Regions from separate parts of the Rothia sp. 27098_8_29 genome, predicted to be linked through region 3. Evidence: riboswitches for the same ligand, from Rfam matches in the RefSeq annotation. Region 3 holds a riboswitch; each other region holds the start of a gene.
What was found. Region 3 has a riboswitch for S-adenosylmethionine ahead of O3649_RS05515 (ABC transporter ATP-binding protein). Riboswitches for the same ligand answer to the same signal wherever they lie in the genome.
Positions count from the first base shown of each region.

Region 1: it holds a riboswitch for S-adenosylmethionine, as region 3 does, so the genes downstream of both, O3649_RS07110 (bifunctional o-acetylhomoserine/o-acetylserine sulfhydrylase) here and O3649_RS05515 (ABC transporter ATP-binding protein) in region 3, are expected to answer to the same signal.
Region 2: it holds a riboswitch for S-adenosylmethionine, as region 3 does, so the genes downstream of both, O3649_RS06155 (nuclease PIN) here and O3649_RS05515 (ABC transporter ATP-binding protein) in region 3, are expected to answer to the same signal.

Region 1 is NZ_JAPWAI010000004.1:101,768-111,504, reverse strand. It holds gene rsgA (ribosome small subunit-dependent GTPase A) at 1-102, opposite strand, end outside; gene O3649_RS07125 (hypothetical protein) at 178-1,008, opposite strand; gene O3649_RS07120 (ABC transporter permease) at 1,010-1,882, opposite strand; gene O3649_RS07115 (ABC transporter ATP-binding protein) at 1,879-2,865, opposite strand; SAM riboswitch class IV at 3,213-3,325, shown strand; gene O3649_RS07110 (bifunctional o-acetylhomoserine/o-acetylserine sulfhydrylase) at 3,429-4,775, shown strand; gene O3649_RS07105 (homoserine O-acetyltransferase) at 4,965-6,278, shown strand; gene O3649_RS07100 (MerR family transcriptional regulator) at 6,636-6,986, shown strand; gene O3649_RS07095 (TipAS antibiotic-recognition domain-containing protein) at 7,116-7,577, opposite strand; partial or broken gene O3649_RS07090 (MerR family transcriptional regulator) at 7,650-7,931, opposite strand; gene O3649_RS07085 (alpha/beta hydrolase) at 8,026-8,778, shown strand; gene O3649_RS07080 (RNA-binding S4 domain-containing protein) at 9,212-9,427, opposite strand; gene O3649_RS07075 (glycine--tRNA ligase) at 9,660-9,737, shown strand, end outside.
Region 2 is NZ_JAPWAI010000003.1:51,010-60,746, reverse strand. It holds gene purH (bifunctional phosphoribosylaminoimidazolecarboxamide formyltransferase/IMP cyclohydrolase) at 110-1,720, opposite strand; gene purN (phosphoribosylglycinamide formyltransferase) at 1,935-2,531, opposite strand; gene O3649_RS06170 (4-hydroxyphenylpyruvate dioxygenase) at 2,799-3,389, shown strand; gene O3649_RS06165 (DUF6350 family protein) at 3,402-5,897, opposite strand; gene O3649_RS06160 (plasmid stabilization protein) at 6,027-6,461, opposite strand; gene O3649_RS06155 (nuclease PIN) at 6,472-6,699, opposite strand; SAM riboswitch class IV at 6,735-6,869, opposite strand; gene O3649_RS06150 (hypothetical protein) at 6,926-7,156, opposite strand; gene O3649_RS06145 (SNF2-related protein) at 7,136-9,737, shown strand, end outside.
Region 3 is NZ_JAPWAI010000002.1:116,003-125,739, reverse strand. It holds gene O3649_RS05535 (C4-dicarboxylate ABC transporter substrate-binding protein) at 1-1,015, shown strand, start outside; gene O3649_RS05530 (AMP-binding protein) at 1,179-3,293, opposite strand; gene O3649_RS05525 (ABC transporter permease) at 3,738-4,580, opposite strand; gene O3649_RS05520 (aliphatic sulfonate ABC transporter substrate-binding protein) at 4,580-5,644, opposite strand; gene O3649_RS05515 (ABC transporter ATP-binding protein) at 5,709-6,545, opposite strand; SAM riboswitch class I at 6,550-6,646, opposite strand; SAM riboswitch class IV at 6,822-6,930, shown strand; gene O3649_RS05510 (LLM class flavin-dependent oxidoreductase) at 7,045-8,472, shown strand; gene O3649_RS05505 (YchJ family protein) at 8,595-9,038, shown strand; gene O3649_RS05500 (hypothetical protein) at 9,255-9,737, opposite strand, start outside.

The DNA of each region.
Region 1 (9,737 bases), on a different contig from region 3:
GAGGGTACCGCCGAGGGTGAACGCGGCGCGGATTGCTGAACCCTGCCAGGAGGGGTCGAACCCTAGAGTCTCTAAGGTGTATGAAGCGGGAGCAATGGTCACAGGAATAGTCTTTCTTGGTTGCGGCGCCCGGATAGCGGGTGAGTAAAAGGCTCGTTCTTTTTCAGGGTTCACCGTTTACAACAGCGAGGCGCGGGCGCCGGCACGGATGCGGCGGGCGGCAAGGAAAGTCAGCCCCAGCCCGATAGCGGCGTAGAGTACTGCCAGGGCTGTGTCTGCTGCCAGGAGCGCGAAGAGATTCGGGGTAGTGCTGCTCGCAATACTGCCAGAGGTATCTAAAGCCTGCACCAGCCGGGACCCCGGAACCCAGGAACACAGCCAGGCAAGCCAGCCGGGGTAGGTACTCACCGGCACAATCACGCCCGCGCTGACCGGCAGAACAATAGATAGAACATTCGAGCCCGTGTACGGATCCGACAGGTACAGACCCAAACCGGCGGCAAAAATGCCCAGGCAGACCCCGCCAAGAATCGCAACCGGCATCAGTAAGATGGTGCCGACCAAAAGCCCGGAACTTGCTCCCGCAGCGGAGGATGTGAGGGACAGTAACCACACGATGCCCACATTGCTCAGACCCGTCACGGAAGCCAGCAACGCCGGTACCGCCGCCGCCCCCAGCCAGTAGCCCGCATCCACGGGGCGTGCCGTGCACACATACTCGAAGACGCCAATCCACCGGTCGGTGGCAACGCGCGCGACAATACCGGCTGCCACGGAGCTGAGGGTCGTAATCAGCGCGGTCGCGCAGCCGATGCGCACAGTATCGTTCGCCGCAAGGTCGGCACCCAGAAGCACCGTGAAAAGCACGTTGAGGCCCGGCACGAGCACCAGGGTCGTGATGGCCGTTCCGAGGGTTGCGAAGGTAATAGAAGATGACCAGCCAATAGAGGCGGTCGACAGAGCCCGACGCGCCACGCTAGGCAGAGCGGCAGAAGAGAGAATACGCACGCTACATCGCCCCCAGGGTGCCGCGACGGCGGGCTGAGGCGAGAGCCTTCCGGGCAAAAAGGAAGGCGCACAACGCCCAGATGAAGCTCACGACCAGGGTCTGAATTACGGGCAAGAGTGCATCCGCCGGGGTAGTGATGGTGGTACGCCCAAGTAGGAGATGAACCGGCGCCTGCAGGGGAATGAGCGTGCCTACAGCATCTAGCCAGGCGGGCGCTTCAATGGTCGTGAAGAGAACCCCGGAAAGAATAAAAACCGGCACGAGCAACAGCTCCTCGTAGGCGATAGCGTTCGGTGTGGCCACGAAGAACACCGCAATCATGAACGTTACCGACAGGCACGCAAGCCACAGCAGGGGAACGCCCAGAACGTAGCGCGGCCAGAGTGCTGAAAAGTCCGTGACCTGCGGGTTAAGCGTCACAAGAGCCCAGATGAGCCACGACAGGGGCAAAGCCGCCATACCCACAATGGATGCGCTCGAAACGATAGCCGCCAGCACCCGCACCGGAGAAATCGACCCCGAACACAGGTACACGAGGGTCCCACGGAAACGCTCGAAATTGATGATGCCCGCAGACACGATGCAGACCGACCACATGCCCACAATGCCCGCGCGGGTCCACGCGAGGGTCGGGTCAACGGAGTGACCCGCGGAGCTCTGCGCCGCCGCATGCACGGCGAGCGCCTGAAGGATGACCGAGCCGAGTACCGTACTGATGAGCAGCTGAATGAAGTAGGGGACCGTCAGGAACTGGCGCAGGCTAAAGCCCATGAGTCGCAGTTGGCGGGCGCACTCCTGCTGTACGTCGTGTAGCAGGTGCTGCAGGTCGCGCGGTCGTTGAGATTCTGCTGGATGCTGCGTCTGAGCGTTCATCGCTTGAGCCCCTCCGCCATCGCCAGGTATGCCTCTTCCAGAGTTGCCGGTCGCGTGTACGGTTCGGTCCGTGCCCCAATGTTCGCGGTGGCAAGCCCCTCCGTGAGGATGCGGTGAGCCTCACCCGCCTCGAACGTGGTGCGCTCGCCGTGCCAGTAGAGGGTGAGTTCCCAGCCGGAACCGCGCGGGGCAAACAGCACCGCCGCCTTATCGTGGAGGAATCCGCGGAGCGTATCAAGCCCCTCGGTGGCGGTGGCCTCGACCTGAACCACAGTCGTGGCGGCAATGCCGGCGTGCGCGGCAACGTCCTCGAGGTTGCCGCTCACAGCAACGGAACCGGCACCCAAAACGGTGATGGTGTGCGCCAGGTCCTCAATCTCGCCCAGCAGGTGGCTCGTCAGCAGAATGGCGGTACCTTCATTTGCCAGAGATCTGATGAGGGCACGCACGGTCAGGGCGATATCGGGGTCGAGCCCGTTGGTCGGCTCATCCAGCAGGAGCAGAGCGGGGGAGCCGAGCAGGGCGCGGGCAATATGTAGGCGCTGCTTCATGCCGCGGGAAAACTCCTGGACAGGCCGCGTTGCCGCATCGGTGAGTTCCACACGGGCTAGGGCATGCTCCACCTCGTGTCGTCGGGTCCGCCCGGAAACCCCCGCAACATCGGCGAAGAACAGCAGATTGTCGCGGGCACTAGCGCGCGGGTAGAAGCCGTTCTCCCCGCCCAGTGCGAGACCCACGTGACGGCGCGCCCGCTGCGGGTCGGCGATAGCGTCAATACCGTTCACGGTGAGGCTACCGCCGGTGGGGGTGAGCAGGGTCGAGCACATCTGCACGGTCGTCGTTTTGCCCGCACCGTTGGGGCCGAGGAGGGCATGAATCTCACCGGAACTGACGCGAAGTGACACACGGTCGACGGCGGTAAAAGCGTTTTCACCTTTGCCAAAGACGCGGCTGAGCTGCGCCGCATCAAGAACAAGAGACATGGTAGGTAACCTTCGGGTATGACCCTCTGGCCCCTATACCGGAGGGATGCTGAGCAGGATAAACGGCGTAGCGAGTTGTACCCTGCGTGAGTGTATGTGTCATTTCAGTGTACCGAAAAGCCGTAGATAAAAGTGATGGGGGTTACTGTGTGGATGGTGGGTGTCCGCCTCCGCATCTCGATTGCCTCGCCCTCGGATTGCCCCGGCACCGTCGCTCACATTTTGTTGCAGACGGTTTTTGGTGACAGACGTTAAAAAACGTCATCTTTGCAATGAAATGTCTTAAAGTACTGCGCACCCACAAAACCCTTGACCCCACCCCGTGCCCTATGACACTCTAAATAACAGGTCAAGAGCGCCAGCGATAAGCCCCAGCTAGCTGGCCGGCAACCCTCCTCCGCGGTGGGGTGCCCTGGGTGAAGACCAGGCGGCACGCAAAAGCGTGACGCAAGCGCGGGACCGATGTGACCGATAACGGTACATCAATCGTGACAGGATTATTCGACGACGATTCCTGTACCATCGGCATGCGGCCCCCTAAGAATCCCCATTAGGAGCCACGCATGAGCAACAACACTACCGTCCCGACTCCCGCCAACCCCGCCGGTTGGAAGTTCGAAACCCGCCAGATTCACGCAGGTCAGGCGCCGGATGCCGCAACGGGAGCTCGGGCACTACCCATCTACCAGACCACCTCTTATGTCTTTGACAGCGCCGAGCAGGCAGCGAACCGTTTCGCCCTCTCCGAACTGGGCCCCATTTACACTCGCCTCAACAACCCCACCCATGAAGTAATCGAAAACCGTATCGCTTCCCTGGAAGGCGGCGTCGGCGCGCTGCTGCTGGCATCCGGTCAGGCAGCTATCACCTACGCAATCCTGAACATCGCCGGTGCAGGCGACCATGTGGTTGCATCGCCCTCCGTGTACGGCGGCACCTACAATCTGCTCAAGTACACCCTCGCCGACCTCGGTATCGAAACCACCTTCGTCGAGAACCCGGACGACCTGGACGCATGGCGCGCCGCAGTCCGCCCCAACACCAAGCTCTTCTACGGCGAGTCCGTACCCAACCCCCGTAATGACGTGCTCGACATTGAGCCTATTGCTGCAATTGCGCACGAAAACGGTGTACCCCTGATTGTGGACAACACCGTACCCACCCCCTACCTGCTACGCCCCATCGAACATGGCGCGGACGTGGTCGTCCACTCCGCAACCAAGTACCTGGGTGGCCACGGAACCTCCATCGGCGGCGTGATTGTTGACTCCGGTAACTTCGACTACGGTGCAGACCCCGAGAAGTTCCCCAAGTTCAACCAGCCCGCCCCCGGCTACCACGGCCTTGTCTACGCACGCGACCTGGGCAAGGACTCCGCATTCGGTGCGAACCTCTCCTACATCCTGAAGGCGCGCGTCTCCCTGCTGCGCGACACCGGTGCAGCCATCTCCCCGACCAACGCCTTCAACATCGGTATCGGTCTGGAAACTCTCTCCCTGCGCATCGAACGCCACATTGAGAACGCCACCAAGGTCGCCCACTGGCTCGAAGCAAACCCGCAGGTCGAGAAGGTTATCTGGGCTGGCGTGGAATCCTCCCCCTGGTACGAGCGTGCACAGAAGTACCTGCCCAAGGGCCCCGGTGCGGTGCTCGGCTTCACCCTCAAGGACGCAACCCTGGAGCAGACCCGCGACTTCGTGGACGCCCTGAAGCTGCACTCCAACGTTGCGAACATTGGCGACGTGCGCTCGCTCGTGATTCACCCCGCCTCCACCACCCACTCCCAGCTTTCCGCTGAGGAACTGGAGAAGATTGGCGTATACCCGAACTTCGTCCGCCTGGCAGTTGGCATTGAGAACATTGACGATATTCTCGCCGACCTGCAGCTGGGCTTTGACACCCTCTCCTAAACGGTGATGCAACCCGCAGGTGGACCGGCAAGCTACGGCTTTTCGGTCCACCTGCGGATTCCCCGTTACGGAGCATGTTGTAACTGTGCGGCGTTGCTGCCGCCCAACCTGTTGCTTCTTCTACCCACAGACGAGTACCCCGCTCACACCCGGCACCACCTCGCCGACCAACCCAGTGAAGGGAACCCCATGACCACCCAGAGCACTAGCCAGTCCGGCACTACCAGCCAGCCTGTCACCGCACCCATCCCCGTGGCGGGCACCCGCACCGAGCACCCCGAAGCGCAAGGCTATCTGCGTCAGCTGAACATCGGCGACCTGGAGCTCGAGTCCGGCGTGACCCTGCCGCAGGTGACCATCGGTTACGAAACCTGGGGTACCCTCAACGAGACCGGCGATAACGCCATCCTGATCCTGCATGCGCTCACCGGTGACACGCATGTCTCCCGCGGCGTACCCACCCCCGACATGCCCGCCCCGCTGATTCGCGCTATCGAATCGGACGGCTGGTGGGAAGGCATCGTGGGCCCCGGCTCGGTCGTGGACACCAACCGCTACTTCGTGATTGCCCCCAATATTCTGGGTGGCTGCTACGGTTCTACCGGCCCGGCAAGCATCGTCCCCGAGGGCTACCCGGGCGCTGGTGAGCACTGGGGTTCCCGCTTCCCGCAGGTGAGCATTCGCGACTCCGTACGTGCGGAGGCGCGTCTGGCGCGTGCACTGGGCGTGACGAGCTTCCGCTACGTGATTGGTGGTTCCCTCGGTGGTGCTCGCGCCCTGGAGTGGGCGGCAACTAACCCCGAGCTGGTGCGCGGATGCGCGGTTATTGCCTCCGGTCCTTCGGCTACGGCGGAGCAGATTTCCTGGGCCCACACTCAGAACATTGCGATTCGTTCGGATGCGAACTTTGCCGGTGGCGACTACTATGCCGGTCCTGCACCGACTGCCGGTCTGGCTCTGGCGCGCCGTATCGCGCACACCACCTACCGCAGCCCCGCCGAACTGGAGCACCGCTTCGGCCGTGAGGAGAACCGCGGCGAAAACACTGTGGGCGGTTCGCTGGGTGAGCCGCGTGGCCGCTACGCCATCGAAAGCTACCTGGACCACCACGGCGCTAAGCTGGTTGAGCGTTTTGACGCGAACAGCTACCTGGCGGTCAATGAGGCACTGATTTCGCACGATGTGGCGCGTGGCCGCGGCACCCTGGCGCAGGCGCTGGCACACACCGATTGTGAGTGGACCATTGCGGCGGTGAACACGGACCGTCTGTTCTTCCCGCACGAGTCGCACCGCCTGGCGGAGGCGCTTCCCACCCCGGTGCCCGTGGACATTATCGAGTCGAACCACGGCCATGACGGCTTCTTGATTGAGGCGAAGCAGGTGGAGAAGATTCTGGCGCGCGCCCTCGGCGTTGAAGATGAATCCGCCACCCCAAGTGAGGCGCAGCGTGAGCGTGAGGCGTTGGATTCGATGACTCGCCTGTATGCTACGGCGACCCGCTAGAACCGCGAGTATTCACGGGGTGCTGACCCAAGCCCCTCTGATCGCTGTTTATACCACCTAAGTGCGGGTAAATTCCGGGTGGGCAGATAGTGTCTTCACAGGTTCTTCCGCCCGCCGAGAATTAACCTTCACCCTAAAGGTTAGATAAGGAGACGCCGGGTGCTCACATGATGTGAGCACCCGGCGTTTCTTTGCATCTTCTCGAAGAGTGTTATGCCAAGTCAGGGAATATTTTCCGGTTTTTCGGGTGTTTTGCGAAACCTCCGCGAGATATCGCGGAAGTAACCTCCTGTTGCACCGGAAGGTAAAGGTTCTCGGTTTGCTTTAGACCAGCTCTAACCCCATAGCATTAACGCTGTGGTAAGTATTCAAGAGGTAGCGGAGCAGTTGGGGGTGAGCACCCACGCCCTGCGATATTACGAAAAAGAGGGGCTCATTGCGGTGCCCCGTGATGCTCACGGAACCCGTATTTTTGATGAGGAGTCTATCTCCGCAGCACGGTTTATTGCTACCTGCCGTCAGGCCGGCATGAGTCTTGCCGACATTCGCACGATTTTGAGCAATCCGGACGACCACGCCCTATCCATTGATGTGATGGAGCGTGCCCGTCAGAAGATTGAGGATGAGATTGTGGGGTTGCAGCAGAACCTTGAGCACCTGGATCGCCGTATTCAGGAGCACCGCCGTCACCTCGACAGCACCCGCTAGGTAACTAGTCTTCTGCAGACGCGTATAAACGCCCGGTATTCCCAACGTTGGGAATACCGGGCGTTTTTATGCTCAGCTGGCATGCTCGGCTACTCAAACTCAGTTACTAGGTATCTCCACTCCGGAGGCTTACCCCCAGGTAGCTTCCTGCGGGTCAACACCGTGCGCACGAGCATTCTCGTAGATGACATCCCGCAACCATTCCGCGAGCCCGGTCGCAAGCTTCTCGTAGTGCGCCTTGAAACGGGCATCCTCAACGTAGCCGCGGGCTAGAATAGCGTGCTTAGCGGGGGTGACCTCAAAGAAGAACAGGGAGGCGCGGTGCCGCTCGGCGAGCGCGTTCGCCTCTTCACTGCCCGGCTTCACGCTGCGGTTGAATGCCTCGACGAGGGCCTGCTCTACCTCGTTGACCTGCTGTTTGCCGTTCTGCCAGTCGGCACGGTCCATTGAGGCAGTGCGGCGCTGGTATTCAGCCCAGTCGTCAGTTTTTCCGTAACGTTCCTGCGCTTCCTGCTGGTGGGCGAGGCTGAACCCTTCACCCATGATCTCTGCTTTTTCGGCGGCGCTGAGCTGCTCATTTTTAGGTGCCATGGTGTCCTCCAAAAGGTGTTCGATGGTTTCAAGCATGCGCCCGTACGCGGCGATTTTGCGTTGAAGCATATCCCGCTGAGCGAGTAGATGCTCGGTGCTGTTCGCTTCGTCCTGCAGTATGTTGCGAATGGCGTCAAGGCTCATGCCGGTGGCGCGGTACCCCATGATGACGGTGATTCGTTCAAGATCTGCATCGGTGTAGTACCGGTACCCGTTGAACTCATCATGTGCCGGGTTGAGTAAGCCTCGGTGCTCCCAGTGGTGCAGCGTGCGGACTGTTAGCCCGTGTAGTGATGCCGCTTCTCCTACGGTGTATTCGTGTTGCCCGTCAGGTGGTGTTATGTTCGCGTCCATGGTTTCACTCTAAAACCTCACGTTAGGTGAGGGTCAAGCTAGCGGCGGAACCCGCGGTGCAGGTTTGTGGGGGAGTCCTCGCTAAGATGGGTGCATGAGCGAAAACAAATACGTCGTCGAATACACCCGCCCCGAGAACGAACGTGCAGGCACCCACCTGGTGCTCATGCTGCACGGCTACGGCTCCCAGGAGCACGATTTGCTGTCTCTGGCGGCGCACCTTCCGCAGGAGGGCTTCACCTACGCCTCCATGCGTGCACCGCAGCCGGTTGGCACCCAGTTCTCCGCGGACTCGACCGGCGCCTACATTGCCGCAGATGCTATCGGCTACCAGTGGTACCCGCTGAACCAGCAGCTCGAATCTGACCAGCGCGCCATTGAGCAGGCGAGCGACTACGTGCTGGAGTGGGTGCGCGCGAACCGCGAGCAGTATGCTTCGGTGACTCTGCTGGGCTTCTCGCAGGGTATGGGCATCGCAACTTCGATGGTGCGTCACGCCCCCGGCGAGTTCGCCGCCGTAGTGGGACTGTCCGGCTATGCGGTAGATTCTGATTCGCCGTACTTCAAGGACGAGGAGCTGAAGAAGACCGAACTGCCGGTGTTCTTCGGCCGCGACCAGGAAGACCCTGTCATCCCGCAGGAGATGGTGAACTACACCTACGACTGGATCCGCAAGTACACCGACGGCATTAAGGTGCTGTATGCCGGTGCGGGTCACGGCGTGAGCGCCATGGAGATTCGCCATGTGGGCGAGTTCCTGGAGGTGAAGGTGCAGGGTAAGGAACCGCGTATTCGTGCGCAGAAGGTTGCGGAGGCGACCAGCGCCGCCGAGGGCTCTGACTCCTAAATCGACTAAACGTAAAGCCCCCGGGTCTGACGACTCGGGGGCTTTACGTTGAGCTTTTGCTTCCGCACGGATTTGCTTCCGCGCGGAAAGCGGTATTCGTCCTCGTTCCTACAGAGGCTGGGTGGGTGGGACGCTATACCCTTCCTCCGCTCCTGCAGGGGCACCCGCCGCACCCGGACGCTCCGCTTCTCCTTGCTTCGCTGCGGAGAGCGCCCGGGGCGGCACCCTGATGTCGCTTCCGGAGGGTATAGCTACCCCGGCTGTCCGAGGTATGCGACTTGGTGCGAGCGGAGGGGCGGTGTCGTCCGTAGTGACATCAGGGTGCCCGAAGCGAAGCGAGGGCGGGTTCCCTGTAGGAACGAGGAAGAGCACCGCCCCTCACAGATTCCGCCACCTCATCGTTCCTAGGTCCCAAACGTGTAATCAGACGGTGCTAGTCCTCGTGTGCAACCTTCACGGTCACGCCGTTGAACGTTACGGTATCGCCGGGGTGCAGCTGCTTGCCGCGTGCTTCCTCAATGTCGCCGTTGACCTTGACCAGGCCGTGCTGAATGACCTCGCGTGCCTGCGCGCCGTCCTCTACGAGGTTGGCGAGCTTGAGGAACTGGCCGAGGCGGATCATGTCGTCGCGAATAAAAATTTCTTCCATGCTCTCTAGTTTATCCCGCCGGGTGCATCCTGGCGTCCGGCAAAAATGGGGGAGTGGTGGGCCGAGTAGGCATACCCAGGGGTGGGGTGGTGATGGTACCCTAGTGTCTTGCATCAAAAAGTGTGCATATTGCGCCGATGAGCGCGAATATGGGCGCCCCGTTCTGGGCCGCGTCCCTTATGAACCCGAACTCACGCACGTCACAGCCGGTGGCGGGGCAGAAGGAGTAACTATGGCTGAAAAGTCCACCCTCGATAACGTTATTGCGCTCGCGAAGCGCCGCGGCTTTGTTTTCCAGGCCGGTGAAATT
Region 2 (9,737 bases), on a different contig from region 3:
CAATACGGATGCACGGGCACCCGGTATAAAAGCAGGGCACCCCGGGTTTACCCCAGGATGCCCCGCTCACAGCAGGTAGCTCAGCGCGTACTGAGCCCGCTACACATGTTTAGTGGAAGAAGTGGCGGGTACCGGTCAGGTACATGGTCACGCCAGCAGCCTTAGCCGCCTCGATAACTTCCTCGTCGCGGATCGAACCGCCCGGGTGCACGACGGCACGCACGCCGGCGTCCAGCAGAACCTGCAGGCCGTCAGCGAAGGGGAAGAACGCGTCGGATGCGGCAACCGCACCGCGGGCACGCTCGTTACCTTCACCGCCGAGGGTGTTCGCGCGCTCCACCGAGAGCTTGCAGGAGTCCACGCGGTTCACCTGGCCCATGCCGATGCCCACTGCGGCACCGTTATCGGCAAGCAGAATAGCGTTGGACTTGGGCGAACGCAGTGCACGCCAGGCGAACTCGAGGTCGCGCAGGGTTGCCTCGTCAGCTGCCTCACCGGCGACCAGGGTCCAGTTCTTCGGGTCGTCACCCTCAGCCTGCAGGCGGTCAGCCTCCTGGAAGAGTGCGCCACCGGAAATGGGGCGGTACTCGATAGCCTCACGGGCGAAGTTCTCGGGCAGAACCAGCAGGCGCAGGTTCTTCTTCTCGCGCAGGATCTCCAGCGCCTCGGGCTCGAAGCCGGGAGCCACGACAACCTCGGTGAAGATGCCCTTGACGGTCTGAGCCATAGCGGCGGTCACCGGGCGGTTAGCGGCAATCACGCCACCGTATGCGGACAGCGGGTCGCATGCGTGCGCCTTCGCGTGAGCGTCCGCAATCGGGTCAGCCGCGCCGGAGGTTGCCACAGCAATACCGCAGGGGTTGTTGTGCTTGATAACGGCAACAGCCGGCTCGTCGAAGTCGTAAGCGGCACGCAGAGCGGCGTCAGCATCAACGTAATTGTTGTAGCTCATCGCCTTACCGTGCACCTGCTCCGCCTGAGCAATGCCGGGGGCAGCGGCGGGGTCAACGTACAGGGCGGCACGCTGGTGCGGGTTCTCGCCGTAACGCAGGGTCTCGCTGCGCTCAAAGCCCAGGCCAGCGTACGGGGGCCAGAAGTTAGCATCCTCATCCTGCAGGAACTGGGATGCGGTCCAGGTTGCCACAGCGGTGTCGTATGCGGCGGTGTGGGCGAAAGCGCCAGCGGCAAGGCGGCGGCGCTCGTTCAGGGAGAAGCCACCGTTCTTAGCGGCCTCAACGGTGCGCGCGTAGTCGGCAGGGTCTACAACAATAGCGACGGCATCGTGGTTCTTCGCGGCAGCGCGAACCATGGAGGGGCCACCAATATCGATCTTCTCGATGATGGCGTCCTGATCGGCGCCGGAGGCAACGGTCTCAACGAAGGGGTACAGGTTCACAACCACCAGGTCGAACGCCTCAACGTCCAGCTCTTCAAGGGTGTCGATGTGCTCCTGCTTGCGGCGGTCCGCCAGAATACCGGCGTGGATGCGCGGGTGCAGGGTCTTCACGCGGCCCTCGAGGCACTCGGGGAAACCGGTCACTTCGGTGACCTCGGTGACGGGTACGCCTGCTGCCGCGATGGTGGATGCGGTGGAGCCGGTGGAGACCAGCGCGACGCCAGCCTCGTGCAGGCCGCGGGCGAACTCCTCCAGACCGGTCTTGTCGTAGACGGAAATGAGGGCGCGGCGCAGGGGCACGCGATCGAGCTCAATGAGAGACACAAATACTCCGATGCTTTAGACGTGCACGCCGGTTCTCGGCGGCACAGCTGGTGGATGGACGTAGCCTGCCCGGATAGACAGGATATGTGTGGGGGTATTCCCCGCCGCTGTGCGTGACGCTAAGGTGAGCGCGTCAAATGGGCACAACGGAACGTGTATGGGCGGCGGGGTTTGAGCTCGGCTCATTCCGCCGCGAAAAATTTAGTGGGCGGAATTAGCTGTCAGATGCAGTGCCGCGGGATTCAGCGCCGTCAGATACAGCACCGTGGGATTCAGCGAGAGATGCGATGGTCTGCACGAGCAGGCGGCGCTCCTGCACCTTAATGCGTTCGTGCAGGGTCTCTTCGGTATCGTCGTCCAGAACGGGCACTGCCGCCTGGGCGAGGATGGGGCCGGTGTCAACGCCCGCATCCACAAAGTGGACGGTCAGGCCGGTAATCTTCACACCGTGCGCCAGGGCGTCACGCACGCCGTGCGCACCCGGGAAGGAGGGCAGCAGGGCGGGGTGGGTGTTGATGATGCGGCTACTGAAACGCTCGACCAGCTGCGCGTCAACAATGCGCATGAAGCCGGCGAACACAATGTAATCGGGGTCGTAGGAAGCGATCTTTTCTTCCAGCGCGCGGTCCCAGGAGGGGCGGTCGGCGTAGTCGCCGGGCTGAACCAGGAAGGTGGGTACACCCGCCGCCTGGGCACGTTCAATACCCAGACAGGGCTTGTCGGCGCCCACTGCCGCAATGTCGAGGGGAAGCTCGCCCGCTGCTACAGCGTCGAGGATGGACTGAAGATTCGTTCCGGAGCCGGATACCATAACCACAATTCGCACCCGACTAGCATAACCCATCTCACACCCTTATCCAAAGGGGTAAGAGGTTCACAACAGGCCCAAAGCCCAAAGGTAAGCACAAAGAAACCCCGGCGGGACAAATCCTCACCGGGGTTCACTGGAGTTCATGGGGGTTTATGGGGGTTTATGGGGGTTCACCGGGGTTTACTGGACGCAAACTCAACAGGTCGCGAACTCAATAGGCCGCATACTCAATAGGTCGCGGGCGCACGGGACGGTACCCTTATAGGTATGTCTACTCCCCCGCAGAACACTCCAAACAACGCACCGAACAACGCACCGCAGCAGCCCACCCCGAACAACGGTGCACCGCAGAACCAGCAGGTTCCGCCGCGAGCGCCGCAGCAGGCACCTCAGAACATGATGCCGCAGCCTCGAGGACCTCATGGCAAGAAGCCGAGCAAGCCCATCGACCCCATCGAACAGCAGAAAGCGAATATTCGCACCTCACTCATGCTGATTGTTGCCGCGCTGGTGATTTTTGCGGCGTCTTCCTTCGTACTCTCCACGATGCCGCTTTTCTTGGCGCTCTTCATCTTCGCGCTCGCCGGCATTACCCTGAGCATTATTGCGATCGTGCGCACCGCGGTCTACCGCGGCCCCTGGTTCTTCTACATTGCCGCGGGCGTCAGCATCATCTACGGCGCAATGACCCTGCTGGGCGGCGTCGGTCTTGCCCTCATGCCCGGCGCGCAGGAGTACCGCGAGTGCCGCGCCGCCGCGCTGACCCAGACCGACATGTACAGCTGCGACCAGAAGTTCCAGGGCACGATGGACAAGCTCACCGGCACGTCCAGCTCTAGCTCTTCTGCAGCTCGTTAGGGGTTCTGCGCGCTAGTTCTTCTTGCGGGCGTTAGAACCCTGCGCATTAGAGCCATGGGACTTCGAGGAGCTGACATCCAGCGGGGGCAGCTCCACGGTAGACGCCTCATCGGTCACCAGCGGCAGAATGCCGGTCTGGCTACGAACCTCAAAGATGCGGCTCATCGCCTGATCGGCAGAGAGGACATCCAGCTCACGATCCACAAAATCACGCTCTAGGTCGTTCTTCTGCTTCTTGCGTGCCTCCTTAGCCGCCTTCTTCGCCTCGCGCTTCTGCGCACGCTCAAGCGCGCGGTCCTGAGCGGAATCCTGCGGGGCGGGTTCAGCGTGGGAACCCTCAGTCGGCTCCGCACCTTGCGCTGCAGCGGGCTGCTCAAGACCAAAACCGAAGTACGCCATAATGCGGCTCGCGCGGCCCTTCGAACGCGGCGCTTGCTCTGCGGGCTCTTCAACAGCGTTCTCACGCTCAGCCGCTACAGGTTCGGCAGCCTCGTAGACAGGCTCCTGGATCAGCTCGCGAGTCTCCTCCTCGGAGGGGTCGTGAGCGTACACGGCGGGGTCATAGGTGCCGTGTTCGTCAGCAGTGTACTCGTTGGAGGCAGGCTCAACAGATGCTTCAATGCTCTCGTAATCCTCAGCATGTGCAGAGTCAGCGTGAGCAGAGTGCAGGTAATCGACCTGCTGAACGGCCTCAATCGGCTCGTACTCCTCAGCGGGGCTCTCCTCAGCAGTAGCCTCTTCGGAGGCGGGCTCTTCAGCAGCCTCTCCACGCTCTTCAACGATGTCTGCGAAAGCGTCCGCCGCCGCACGCTGCGCCAGTTGCTCAGTCGCTTCCACGGGGACGGCAACCACAGGCTCCTGCGGATGCACCGGAACATGACCGGTCGCTACCTCAGATACAACAGACTGCTCAGATGCTACAGACAGCTCGGCCTCAACAACGTTCTCGGAAGCCTCCGCGCGTGCCGTCTCTTCCGCCTCGCGCTCAGCTGCTTCACGCTCTGTAGCCTCACGAGCGGCGACTTCCTCAGCCTCACGCTCTGCAGCTTCACGCTCAGCGGCTTCACGTGCGGCCGCTTCCTCAGCCTCACGCTCCATACGCTCCGCACGCTCCTGCGCACGCTGCTCACGACGCTCCGCAAAATGCTCACGGCCCTGTGCAAAACGCTCACGAGTCGAGGCAGTAAAACTCATCAGACGCTCACCCAGGTTCGGGCGCTCATCCGCAAAACGAGGCAGCTCACGGCTGCTATCCGGCACCAGGGCGCGGCTCAGCAACATACCGAACGTCACGCCGGCGCCCACCGTCAACGCGGTATGCGCCGCAAAAGTCAGCGGCTCAGCACCAACCTCCGTAAAACGACCAATACCCAGAGAGCCGTACGAAATCCAGCCCAGCCACAGGGCACCAAACGACGTCATAATACCGGTCATCATGCCCAGCACCACCGCAGAAATCAGCGCAGACAGCGGGCGGAACGGAACCTTCAGGGCAACCCACTCATCCAGGTGATCCTCACCCTCACGCAAGAACCACCAGCCAGCAATCGCACCGGCACCCAGCGGCACCAGCAGACCCACCAGACCGAACGTGCCCATTGACTCGGGCACAGCACCCAGAATCGGAAGCATCGGCAAAGTACCAACATCACTACTGGTCAAACCAACCGAGGTACCCGCACCAAAGGAGAAACCGGCACCGGTCGACCACGCAATCGCATAAATCACCAGGTTCGGCAAGAAACCCAGCTGCAACAGAGTCACCGCAGTATCACCCACAGCGCCCGCATGCAGCTCCTGGTAGGTGGCAACAATCTGCGACCAGCCCGCCAAAATACCGATACCCAAAAGCACCGCACCCAGACCAACCAGCGCCACAAAAGCAACCACCGCAGCACGCACCACAGCCCAGGCATACGAACCCGCCCAACGCGAATACTGACTCATCTGCGAAATCTGCTCCGCAGTATCAACACCCACCATGCGCGAGAGCGAACGCGCCTCACGGTAGCCACCCCACATCAGACCAGCCACCACAATACCCAAAGGCACCAGGGCAGCATTCAACGCCTGAAGAGGCTGCGGATGCGGGCTCGCCCAACCGTACATCGCCGAACTAATCAGCGCATAAGTCACCGAACCGGACAGCACCGGAATCAAAAACTCACCCTCATACGAGGCGCGCGCCAGGCGACGACCCGAACGGTAACAGAGCAGCAGAGGCAGAATACTCAAGCCCAGCGGCACCAGCGTCATCGTGCCGGCAGAAGCACCAAAAGCAGCCGCAAGATCCAAAGGAACACCGTGAATCAGAAGCCACAGGTGCGCCGACATGGCGGCCACAGAGGAGAACTCCATGTCGCCAAAACCCTTGGTCGCCCACACGGCAGACATCGCCGCAAACACAGCAAGCGCAGAGAACAGGGCAGTAACAATTAGCTCAACAACACCCTGAAGCCACAGAGGCATGGGCATGGAATAACGCGAGATAGGTGAGGTGCTTTTCATCGTCCTTCAATCATGCCACGAATTAACGACGAAACCCGCCTCCGATTAACACTCGAAAGCGGGTTCTCACAACTATTCACACAGGTATTCATCCAGACGCGCACGCGAGGACGTGTATCAGGCGAAGTTTTACTGCTCAGTCCACGGGTTGGAAGCCTGAACACCCCAGGCGCGGTACACCTGCGCCTTAGAAGAAATCAGCTCCAAATCATAGGCGCTCGCGCTCGCCGCCATCAGACCCTCCAGGGCGGCGGTAGGCAGCGGACCGGCATCATCACGACCCACGGCATGCACGCCGCGCGGCGCCTGACGGCCCGCCCACTCGAGGCTCACGCGCGCATCCACATTAATAACGTGGTCGCCAAAGCGCTCAAGAAGTTCGGTAATCCAGCGATCAGTTTCCGGGTAGGGGTACAGGCCCTTCAGCTCGCCAATGCTCAGCACAGAAATGTACATGTGCCGGAACGAGCGGCGGCGCAGAAAAGCGACCACGGCGGGGTCTGGATCCGCCTTACGGATCTCCGCAAGAACGTCGGAGTCCAGGAGCATACCGGAGAAATTCATACCCCTAATGCTACGCTACGCGCAGACCGGCGTACTCAATAGCGGGGATGCCCTCGGGGTTGGGCAGAAGAAGGAAGTTCAGGAACTCGTCGCGCTTAGAAGAAATGCGGGAGTAGTCGTCAATGCTGACTGCGGTGTATCCGCCTCGCGCGGGGACAGCTGCGGCACGCAGGCTTTCCTGGTAGGAGCGGGAGGGGTTCAGAGAGATTGCTGCTTTGGTTGCAGAGCCGTTGTACATGTGACAACCTGCGCCGTGAGTGGCGCGATCCTTTCGCGTTGCTCTTGTCTGTACCAATTACCACCGGTTATTCCGGTGGTGAATACAAACCGCTTCGTCATCCGAGCCACCCGTGAACATGGGGTTGGCGTTCGACCATAGTCGGAGCTTATCAGTCGAAACTCTTGAAGCTGGGTTTAGCTTACAGCATTTTCTCAAGTTAAGTAAAGCTTTTTGTGAAAGAGATTTAGATTATTAGCATTTTGGCTTGTGAAAACGTTTTAAATGGCGTGAATTTTTGATACTGCGCGGAATATCTTATGTGAATACCGGTGTTTTTATGCGTTAAAAACTCCCCCACCACAAATACGAAATACACCCCAAACCACCGCTCAATAGTCGCCTCGGCAACCAGCCCGACAGTCAATCCAACAGTCAGCCCGGCAGCCGCCAGCAAATGACCGGCAACAAGGCGCATACCCGCACAATACGCGATAATGAGCTGGTGAGCGCCAACAACCCCTTCCCCGAAATTCCCGTCACCGTACCGCAGATCATTCGCCAGGCCGGGCACCGCACCTACCAGCGCGGCCTCGCCTACCAGCGCAACCGCGAAGTCATCCGATACAGCTACGACGAAGACGAGCGAACCCTCACCGGGCTCGTCAACGGAAGCACCATCATCCCCTACGAAGTGACCATTCGCTTCTTCCCCGCCGTCAGCGGCTCCGCAACCTTCACCGCCCGCTGCACCTGCCCCGTGCTCACCGACTGCAAGCACGCCGTAGCGCTCATGCTCACCGCGCTCGACCGCGCCTCCGTAGCGAAAAAGGCACTCAGTGAACACCCCGGACCGATCGGCGTACCCGGTGCCGCGGCAAAGGACGCGGCAGAGGCAAAGGGACCCGCAGATTCAAAGAGCGCGGACGTTGCGGAGGCGAAGAAATCCGCCGACCCGCTCGCGGCGCTGCGCGCCTCCGGTGCGCTCACCACCGCGGCGAAACTGCCCGCGCCCGATGCAGCGACTGCCGAGCCCGCAAACCCCCAGGGAAGCTTTGCACTCAACGAGCTAGGCGCCTCCCCGAGCCTGCAGGCAGAGGCATCCGCAACCAAAATCTCGGCATGGCGGCGCGACCTCTCCTCCATTCTTTCCGCACGTCAGGACCTTGCGGGCATCGATTCGATGCGCGTGAGCGGCGCCCTGGATTTCTCGCTGAGCGTCTCCGGTTCCTACGCGCGCGGCCGCAATATGCCCGGCGCAACCCCCAGCATTAACCTGCTCGCCCGCCCGCTCATGGCGTCCAAAACCGGGCGCTGGATCAAGGGCGGACTCAGCTGGGAAACCTTCGCCTCCAGCGTGGGCGGGCCCGTCGGGCGGCACGAAATCTACCCCGAACACGAACGATTCTTCGCCGAGCTCTACTCGATTGCCCGCCCCTGGCAGAACATGTACTCCTCGCACCGCGACTGGATCTCAATCAGCGCTTCTGCCTCCACTCTGCTCTGGGATGTACTAGCCCGCGCGGAGGATATTGGCCTGCCCCTGCTCGTCAACGGTCGCGAAGTGAACTACGCCGTGCTGAGCCCCGCACAGGTGCGCCTGCACGCCGCCGCCAGCGAAGAGAAACACGCGGAAGGCGCCGGACTGCAGCTTCAAGCCGCGCTCAGCTGGGAAGGACGCGAAGGCGAACTACTGCGCCAGCTCTGGCTACCCGCCGCGCACTGCCACCCCATCGGCACCCCGCGCACCGGCTTCTTTGCCCTGGGAGGGCTCGCCCAGCAGGAGTACGAACAGGCGGCAAAGGCGGTGCACTGGAAGACCGCGCGCCCCGGCGCGCTGGATGAAGTGGGCCGCGAATCTTTCGTGCAAAAGGACGCGCAGGAGGCGCCGGCTGAGGAAGCTGAGAATAGCGCACCGACGATTGCCCCGGCTCAGAATAACCCGGCGCAGGGTGAACGGGTGCGCTACTCCCCCGCCGTGCCCGAACTGCCCGAGGGCGTGGAGCTGGCGCTCATTCCCCTGGTCGAGCCGCTCGATGCCGCCTCCGAATCGCTCATTAGCGCCGGAACCGTGCACGTTCCCGCCGCGGAACGCGCCACGTTCCAGAAGGAGTATCTGCCCGCGCTCAGCCGTTCCATTCCCTCGCTGACCCCCGATCCGGCGCTAGCGCTGCCGCGCGTGAAGCCGCCGCATCTGGTGCTTGAAATCAGCTTTGACGAGCAGGTACGCCACGACGCACAGCTGAGCTGGCGTTGGGAGTACCCGCTGAACCCCTTCGCGGAGGACAGTGCAGAGGAGGCGAGCACACAGAATCCTGCGGCGGGCTCCGACGTGTACTCCCTGCCGGTTTTCGGTTACCCCGGTGAAGAGGGCGGCGAGATTCGTGATGAGCGTTTTGAGGCGCGCGTACTGCGTTCGGTGCGCGCCATTCTTGCCGCTCACCCGGCGCTTTCCGGGCTGGAGGAGCGCCGCATCGAAGGCTGGGAAACCCGCGAGCTGCTCAGCGCGATTCTGCCGAAGCTTCGCCGTGTTTCCGCTGTTCAGGTGCGTTTTAACGGCACCCCACCGGAGTTCGTGGAGGCAACCGACGCGCTGATTGAAATCACCGTGAGCGAGGGCAATTCTCGTGACTGGTTCGGCCTGGGCATTGCGGTAAAGGTCAATAATTGGACCGTGCCGTTCGCACAGATTTTTGAGGCGCTCGACCGCGGGGCGGACCGTATTCTGCTCGGTAACGGCACCTATTTCTCGCTGCGTCGACCCGAGTTTAAGACCCTGCGCACCCTCATTGCGGAGGCTCGCGAACTCGACGATGCGGGCGGTGAGCTGCGCATTAACCGTCACCAGGCGGGGCTGTTCTCTGAGCTGGAGTCGCTGGCGGCGAGCGTGCATACGACCGCGCGGTGGGATGCTCAGGTGCGTTCGCTGTTGGAGCTGGTTGAGGGCCTGGAGGATGCCGAGGAAAGCCCCGAAATGGGCGCCGAAGAGAACCCCGAAAAGGGCGCTGAAAAGGCCTCTGACAAGGGCGCTCAGGGTTTTCCCGCACCCCAGAAGGCAT
Region 3 (9,737 bases):
CCCCGCAGCAAACGCCTACAGCCCCGACATCGACGGCGACGGCATCCCCAACACCTGGGAGATGAAGGGCTACGACGCTGACGGCGACGGCAAAATCGACGTCGACTTCCCCGCAATGGGTGCAGACCCCAAGCACAAGGACATCTTCGTAGAGATGGACTACATGGCAGGCCTGCTGCCCAGCGAAGATGAACTGGACCGCATCACCAAGATTTACGCCGACCTGCCCATGCGCAACCCCGACGGCACCCACGGCGTGAACATCCACCTGGACGCAGGTGACGCCCGCAGCGCCAAGTACAACCTCGGCGGCGGCAACGAAATCAGCTACCAGGAACTCGACAGTGAGTTCAAAGCGCTCCACCGCATCAAGGCAACCGAAGGTAAGTTCAACCCCGCCCGCGAAGGCACCTTCCACTACATGATCTGGGGCGACTACTACGACAACAGCTACTCCTCCGGTATCGCTAACTTTGGCGGTCGTAACTTTATGGTCACCGTCGGCCCGCACTTCTGGGGCAAGGCAAGCAGCGACATCCGCGTGGCAGTGTTCGTGCACGAGCTCGGCCACAACCTCGCGCTGAGCCACGGCGGCTGGGACGAAATCAACTACAAGCCCAACTACTACAGCGTCATGAACTACCAGTACACCCTCACCGGTGTGCCCATGGCTGACGGTAGCCGCTACTTCGGCTACTCCACCGCCGAGTACCGCATGCTCAACGAGGCGAAGCTGTACGAGGCGCGCGGCTTCGGCCCCCGCGCGGCTGGCTTCCTGTACAAGGGTAAGCCCGCCAACCAGCCGATTGACTTCAACGGCAACGGCAAGATCGACACCGAGCCGGTGTCCGTGGACCTGAACGGTGACGGCATGATCACGAACCTGGGTGCGGCAAACGATGTGAAGATGATCCGCTTCCAGGCGACCGAGCACCCCGAGAAGGACAAGGGCCCCGAGCACATTGAGCCGAGCGGCATTACCGCCGAACACGCTCGTTCGCTGGGTCTGATTTAAGTGGTGCAACGCCAACAAAGAGCCTTGTCAGCTCAGTAAAATGGCATAGCAAAAGGTGCGGATATCGAATCATCATTCGGTATCCGCACCTTTACTCTATGTAGCTTTTAGCTCAGCTCAGTGCTCAGCGCAGCGTGCAGCTCAGCAACAGAGCCTAGAGGGCCTAGCTCACGCGGCCGGTATCCACCAGCACCTGTGCGATGTGGCCCAGCGCCTCCTCATTCTGCAGCGAAGAAACATCGCCCAGCGAACGACCCTGGTACAGCTCACCGAGCAGGCGGCGAGTAATCTTACCCGAACGGGTCTTCGGGATATCGGCAACCGCCACAACATCCTTCGGCTTAGCAATCGGGCCGATGTGCTCACGCACGTGTGCGGTCAGCGCTGCCTTCAGCTCATCCTCAGTCAGGTCCTTACCCTCATCGGTGAGCGTTACGTAGGCGACCGCCTGGTGACCGGTCAGCTCATCCTCCACGGGGCAGACACCAGCCTCAACCACAGCCGGGTGAGTCACCAGAGCCGACTCAATCTCAATCGTGGACAGGCGGTGACCCGAAATGTTAATCACGTCATCAATACGGCCGAGGATGTACACGTTACCCTCTTCGTCTTCCTTCGCGCCGTCGCCAGCGAGGAACCAGCCGCGCTCGCCGTAGTGACGCCAATAAGAATCCAGGAAACGCTGCGGGTTCTGCCACACGGTACGAGCCATCGAGGGGCCAATCTTATCGACCACGATGAAGCCCTGCTTGCCGGGTTCGACCGGGTCGCCGTGCTCATCCACCACGCGGGTGGACACGCCGGGAACGGCGCGGGTAGCGCAACCGGGCAGGGGAGTGCAGTGCGGGGTACCCTCCGGGTAGGTGCCCTCGGGTGCGAATGCCGGGTCGTGCGGGCGCGGGGAGCACACGGTCGAGCCGGTCTCGGACTGCCACCAGGTGTCGATGAAGGATGCGGTGCCGCCGCCCACGTGCTGACGCAGCCAACGCCACGCCTCCGGGTTGATGGACTCGCCCACCGAGCCGAGCAGGCGCACGGTCGAGAAATCGTACTTGCCGGGCTCCGGGCCGTTCGGGAACGCACCCATGAGGGAACGAATCAGGGTCGGCGCGGTGTAGTAGTTGGTCACGCCGTAGCGTTCGATGACCTCAAAGTGGCGGCCGAAGTGCGGGGTGTTCGGGGTGCCCTCGTAAATCACCTCGGAGACACCGTTGACCAGCGGGCCGTAAATTTCGTAGGTGTGCGCGGTCACCCAGGCGAGGTCGGCGGTGCACCAGTGAACGGTGGACTCAACCTTTTCCGGGTCGTTGACCGCGGACAGCTCGTCCGGGCGCAGCACACCGTTCTCGTCCACGTAATCCGGCAGCAGATCGTAGAGCAGCGCGTGAGTGTACGCGGTCTGCACCAGGTATCCAGCCATGGTGTGCACCAGGCCCTTGGGCTTACCGGTGGTGCCGGAGGTGTAAATGATGAACAGCGGGTCTTCTGCGTCGTGCAGTTCGTAGGCGTGAGTATCCGGCTGGTCGTCCACCAGGTCGTGGTACCAGACGTCGCGGCCCTCAGTCCACGGCACAGCGGCGTGCGCCACCGGGTCGGAGGCGCTGGTGCGGTCCACCACGATCACGTGCTCGATGTTGTTCTCACCGGAGCATGCTTCGTCGGCGTTGACCTTCACGGGAACGACCTTGCCGCGGCGGTTCTGACCGTCGGTGGTGATGAGAACCTTCGCGCCGGTGTCTTCCACACGGAACTTCAACGCCTCAGCGGAGAAGCCACCGAAGACGAGGGAGTGGATCGCGCCAATACGCGCGCAGGCGAGGGTGAAAATAATGGTTTCGGGGATGACGGGCAGATAGATGACCACACGGTCACCCTTGCGCACGCCCAGGGACAGCAGGCCGTTCGCTGCCTTCGCGATGCGGCGCTGCAGCTCGGCGTAGGTGATGGCTTCGCGGTCGCCGGGTTCACCTTCAAAGTAGAGGGCGACCTTGTCGCCGCGGCCCGCCTCCACGTGGCGGTCCACGCAGTTGTAGGCGACGTTGAGCTTACCGCCCTCGAACCACTTAATTTCGGGGATGCTGAACTGTTCGATGCCTTCCTCATCGAAGCCGAGGGACTTCGGCTTCTCGAAGCGGTGCGCGGTGTGCCAGGGCTCAGCCCAGGTGAGGCGCTGCGCCTGCTTCTCCCAGAACGCGACGCGTGCCTCGTCAGATTCGAGGGCGGGGTTCGGGGTGGGGTTCAGCGGGTCGGTGAACGAGTAGGGGGTGGGCAGTCCCATTATTCTCCCATCGGTTGCTGGCATTAGCACCCTTGCTCGCCGTGCCGCTGTCTGTGTGACCGTGGGGTCTGTGTGTGCGTTGGCGAGGGGGTTGCTGCGACGTCACGGAGCCAGGTCTCTCGGTCGCTCTGGATGGTTTGCCTTCTTAGTAAAGCGCGCTCCGGGCCAGGAAGCAAAGGAGCCCGTCATATTCGGCATGCTGTGTATCGGTTCGTAATATTCCGAAATATTTAAAGACCCCGCCCCGCGCTCACTGCTGTGGGGCGCGGGGCGGGGCACATCATCATCATTCAGTAGGCGACAGGTTTCCCCGCCGACTTCTTTCTCCGGCGCGTAGCGATGATTAGCTCACCTTCAGAGGAGCAACCACACGGCGGACATCTCTCCTAAAACTCAGCGCGTGCTGAGTGTTGCGTTTAGCTGTGGTGCTAATTGCTGGTGGCGTTAGTTGCTGGGGTACTTCGCCTTCACCCAGCGCTCGAAAACACCCACCAAGGCGTCGGTAATCTTACCGAGCACCGCCAGCGCCACAATAGCCAGCAGCAGGCGGTCGGTGCGGCCGTTGTTCTGCGAGTCGGTCAGCAGATAACCCAGGCCCATGGATGCACCCAGCAGCTCAGCGGCGACCAGGAACAGCCACGCCTGAGCCAGCGCCAGACGCAGACCCGAAACGACCGACGGCAGAACCGCGGGAAGCTGAACCGTGGTGAACAGGCGCAGACCCTTCAGGCCGAAGGCGCGTGCCGCCTCCACAAGCTTGGGGTCAACGTGCGCCAGAGCCGCAGAAACCGTGGTGTACACCGGGAAGAATGCACCAATAGCAACCAGGGTTACCTTGGAATTCTCGCCGATACCGATCCACAGCAGAAGCAGCGGAACCCACGCCAGGGACGGCACTGCACGCAGCGCACCAATGGTCGGTGCGGCAATCAGACGCACCGGCGCAGACAAACCAATCAGCGCACCCAGCACCAGGCCGAGCACGGCACCAATACCGAAACCAATCAGCACACGCTGAGTAGAAATCGCCACGTGGCGGCCCAGTTCGCCGCGCTGCGCCAGCTCAACACCGGCGCTGACCACACGGTCGGGGGAGGGTAGCTGAACCTGGGTGAACACGCCGTTGGTGCTCAGAATGTACCAGAGGGCAATCAGCGCCAGGGGAAGAATCAGGCCCAGGTACTGCTTACCGGCGAACGGGTTCGACGGCAGCTTCACGGAAGAGACACGCTTCTCGGCACGCTCAGCGCGAGCGCTGGAGGCGGCGGTAACCGTTGCGGCGGTCATTACTTCTCAACCACCTTTGCGATCTTCTCGACGGCTGCGCTGTCAGCCTTCTTCGCGAACTGATCGTCCACAATGCTGTTCAGTGCCTTGTCCACGTCGGACTGGGAGGGAACGTCGCCGGACTCGACCAGAATCGGGCCGACACCCTTGAGAACCTCAACCTGCTTAGCGCCCGGAACCGGGTCGATATCCAGGTGGGTGCGCTCCATGACGACCTGGGCGGTCTCGTGCTTAATGCCGGACTCCTCCTCGACAATCTTCACAGCCTCTTCGGGGTTCTTCTTAGCCCAGGCGCGAGCGTACTCGTACACGTCCACGATGGTCTGTGCGGCGGTCGGGTTGGACTGAATGAACTTCTCGGTCGCGTTCAGGAAGCCGTAGGTGTTGAAGTTCAGATTGCGGTAGAAGAGCACGTCGCCGCTTTCCACCTCGGCGGCAGCCATAATCGGGTCCAGGCCGCTCCACGCGTTGACCTGACCGTTATCCAGGGCGGTGCGGCCGTCGGCGTGCTGCAGGTTCTGAATGGTCAGATCCGAAGCGGAAATACCCTCCTGCTTGAGTGCCTGCAGCAGCAGGAAGTACGGGTCGGTACCCTTGGTCACGGCAACGGTCTTACCCTTCAGATCCGCAACCTTGGTGATGCCCGAATCCTTGCGGGTCACCAGTGCCGACCACTCCGGCTGCGAGTAGAGGCTAATGACCTTGATGGGGGAGCCATTAGCGCGTGCCAGCAGCGCCGCCGAACCGGCGGTCGAGCCGACATCAATATTGCCGCTACGCAGCGCCTCATTCGCCTTGTTCGAACCGGCCGACTTGACCCACTCAACCTTCTTACCCTCCGCGGCAAGGGCGGTCTCAAGCCAACCCTTCTTGCGGATAATCAGGGACAGCGGGTTGTAGGTCGCGTAGTCAATGGTCACGGTGTTCTGATTGCCACCACCGGCAGCACCGGAGGCGTTAGCGGAACCGGAACCTTCGCCAGCGCAGGCGCTGAGCAGAGTAGCAAAAGCGGCGGCTGCGGCAAGGGACTTGAGGGCGGTACGACGAGACGGGGAGTAAGTCATGATGAAATCTTTTCGCTTCTGAAGATGATGATGTGATGTGTAAGAAATGCGTTTCGTGGCGGCTTTAGGCGTTATCTTCCACGCCGAGCTCAGCCAACAGTTCGCTACGCAGCGCCGTGATCTCTGCATCGGCGCGGTCACGCGGGTGAGAACGGTCAACGGTCACAATGCGCTGGATGGTGGCGGGCGCCTCCGGGGTGTCCTTACCGAGGACAATCACCCGGTCAGAGAGGTACAGCGCCTCTTCCACATCGTGGGTGACCAGCAGAATCGTGGTCGGGTCTTGACGGTGCACGTCCAACAGCAAATCCTGCATGTTGATGCGGGTCAGCGCGTCCAGAGCACCGAAGGGCTCGTCGAGCAGTAGCACGCCGGGGTTGCGTGCGAGCGCTCGCGCCAGGGACACGCGCTGAGCCATACCGCCTGAAATTTCCTTGGGACGGTGGGTTGCGTATTCGCCCAGGCCGACCAGGTCGAGCAGGCGCGCTACGGATGCTGCGCCTTCAGATTTTTTGGTGCCCTGCGGCAGTCCGAGCGCCACGTTGTCGGCGACGGTGCGCCAGGGGAGCAGGCGCGGTTCCTGAAAGCCGATAGCTACGCGGGGGTCGAGGCCGGTCACTGCCTTCTCGCCGATACGCACGGTACCTGCGGTGATGCGGTTCAGGCCTGCTGCTGCACGCAGGAGAGTGGATTTGCCGCATCCGGAGGAGCCGATGACGGAGATAATCTCGCCGGGGGCTGCGGTGAAGGAGACTCCGCGAAGAACTTCGTGGGTTCCGCCGGGCACGGGGAAAGATTGTCCGACGCCTTCAAAGCTCAAGGGGACGGCGGCGGTGGATACGGCACGGCGGCCGTTCTTTTCACTGGTGGGTACGTCAGTTACTGCACTGTTGAGTGTCATGTCACTTCCATCGTTCCTGGCGTTAGCACCGGGGGCGGAAGAATCCGTGCCGGTTGCTGCGACGTCGTGGAGCCAGGTCTCTCAGTCGCTCTGGATGGTTTGCTTCTCCCACCCTATGGGCTGTGGCGTGCCTCAATCAACCCGGCGGGCGCGTATGAATTTCTATGACCGTATATTTCGCATTTATCACGAAATATTTCGGTTCCACGTCACAAAAAGATTTTTTCGTCACAAACGTGACCTCCCTCCCGTGCGCCCCGTACACTCAAACCACGAGATCATGAGTCCCGGCGCTAAGCTCTGGCTAGCCGGGCGGCAACCCTCTCCCGTAGCGGGGTGCCCCAGATGATGATCTGGCCTCAACGTTACGAGGCAAGTACGGCGCGAACGCGCCACCTGCACGAAGGCCACCACCGAACGCAGAAGGCAAGAAGGAGGCGGCGCGCGGGGTGCAGGGCACTAACCCGATCGTCCCCGATCATTCGCGAAAGGAAAATCGATGGCTGAGCAGAAGAAGCGCATCGTAGTTAACGCATTCGAAATGACCTGCATTGGTCACCAGAGCTTCGACCTCTGGCGTCACCCGCGTTCCCGTGCAACCGAGTACAACACCATCAAGTACTGGACTGACCTGGCTAAGACCCTTGAGCGCGGCCTGTTTGATGCCGTGTTCATCGCTGACGTTGTTGGCATCTACGACGTGTACAAGAACTCTGCCGCTCCCGCCATTGAGGGTGCCGCTCAGGTTCCCGTGAATGACCCCGCAACCCAGATTTCTGCAATGGCTGCAGTGACCGAGCACCTCGGCTTCGGTGTGACTGCTGCCGCTACTTTCGAGCAGCCCTACACCCTGGCTCGCCGCTACGCCTCCCTCGACCACCTCACTGAGGGCCGCGTCGGCTTCAACGTGGTGACTTCATACCTGCCGTCGGCTGCTGAGAATCAGGGTCTGCCCACCCAGATTCCGCACGACGAGCGCTACGAAATCGCCGACGAGTTCCTGGACGTCTGCTACAAGCTGTGGGAAGGCTCCTGGGAAGACGGCGCAGTCGTCAAGGACCGCGAGCGCGGCGTCTACGCTGACCCCTCCAAGGTCCACCCGATTGGCCACAAGGGCAAGTACTTCTCCGTGCCCGGCATCTCCCTGACCGAGCCGAGCCCGCAGCGCACCCCCGTGATCTTCCAGGCTGGTGCATCCAGCCGCGGCCAGAAGTTCTCCGGCAAGCACGCTGAGGCTGTGTTCATCAGCGCCCTGCGCCCGGACCTGACCCGCGTTGTGACCGACCGTATTCGCGCCGCTGCCGAGGAGCAGGGCCGTAGCCGCGACGACGTCAAGATCCTCGCAATGCTCTCCGTCATCGTGGATGAGACCGAAGAGAAGGCAAAGGCAAAGTACGAGGAGTACAAGAAGTACATCAACCTCGAATCTGCACAGGCTATCATCGGCGGCTGGTCCGGTGTTGACCTGTCCCAGTTCGACGAAGACGAGGTCCTGAACTACGTGCAGACCGAGTCGATTCAGTCCTTCCTGACCCCCTTCACCCTGCAGGCGAAGGACAAGAAGTGGACCCGCAAGGCTATCGCCGAGCACACCACCATCGGTGGTATGGGCGAGGTCATCGTTGGTGACCCGGTTCAGGTTGCTGACGAGCTGGAGCGCTGGATCGACGAGGGTGGCCTGGACGGCATCAACCTGGCGTACCACGTCTCCCCGGGTTCCTTCGAGGACTTCATTGAGTACGTTGTGCCCGAGCTGCAGAAGCGCGGCCGCTACCGCACCGAGTACGAGGGCAACACCCTGCGCGAGAACATCTTCGGTAAGGGCCACACCAAGGTTGCTGACTCCCACCCGGCTGCTAAGTACCGCGGCGCATACGTGGGCAAGCCTTCGGCTGCTGACACCCCGGCTCGCGCAATCGCTGAATAAGCGTTGCCGCTGAAGCGTGCCGTGTAGGTTCGCTCAAACTTAACGATTGAAAACAAGAACGCCCGTTCTGTTGGAGGATTTGTATCCCCCGGCGGAGCGGGCGTTTCTTTATACTGGGTGGCATGACTGAACTAAACCAGGTTGAACTTAACCACGATGACCGCTGCCCCTGCTCGAGCGGCGAGGTGTACGGCGCCTGCTGCGGCAGGTTCCTGGGCGAGTTTGCCGCCTCCGGCACGTTGACTGCTCCCGCACCGGAGCAGCTGATGCGCTCGCGTTTTACCGCGTTTGCGACAGGGGATGCGGCGTACCTGCTGGCGAGCTGGCATCCGAGCACTCGCCCGCCCGCTTTGGAGTTGGAGGATGACATCCGCTGGTATCGTCTGGATATTCTGGGTGCTTCAGGCGGCCCGTTTGATGCGTCCGGTACGGTGGAGTTCGTTGCGTATTACCGTTCTGTGCCGGGTGTTCCTGCGGAGGAGCGGGTGAAGGGCAGCATGCATGAGCTGTCGCGCTTTGAGAAGGTGGGCGGCGCCTGGTTCTATGTAGATGGAGACGTCCGCTAAATCTCGTAATTTTCCCTGCCCCTGTCTCGTGCAGAGTGCGGGTATAGAAGAAATGGCAGAATCATTCCGAAACCGGAACGATTCTGCCATTCCTTGTTTTAGTTAGCTTCTGTCTTTTAGAAGATTTTCAAAGTCAGCCTGAGATATCAGCCAGACCAAGCAAAGAGGCACGCTCTGCCCCAATAGCAGGAATCAAAATAGGGGATGTGGTCATGACTAAGACGCTTTCTTGAAAACAGAATCTTGAAGAATGCGCTCTGCCTCAGCGGAGCTTCGCGGATCCCCCAAATCTAGAAGATCTACCGCCACATGCAAGGGCAGAATATGGGGCGGCTCATCGCATTCACGCAAGATAATGTTCGCCGAATCTACAGACGCCGGAAGCAGGTTGTACAGAAAAATGATGTTCTCTAAATCCTGGCTTGAAACATATGCATCAACCATTGAGCCGTACACCTGAGAAATATCGCTACTAATGCCGGTAAGCGACAATGCAGAGTCTTCCAAAATTGCAGGAATTTCAGCGGGAGGAGCCTGCAGATGATGCACTTTCAGACCGCGGCGAGCTCGGTATCGCTCAACAGACGCAGGTCCTTGCACCTGAATTGCTGAGGCGCGTTCTTTTGCCCTGCGGCGTTCCTCAGCCGATAGGACAGATGACTGACCATCGCAGTAACGCGCCAAAGCGTTGAATGCATC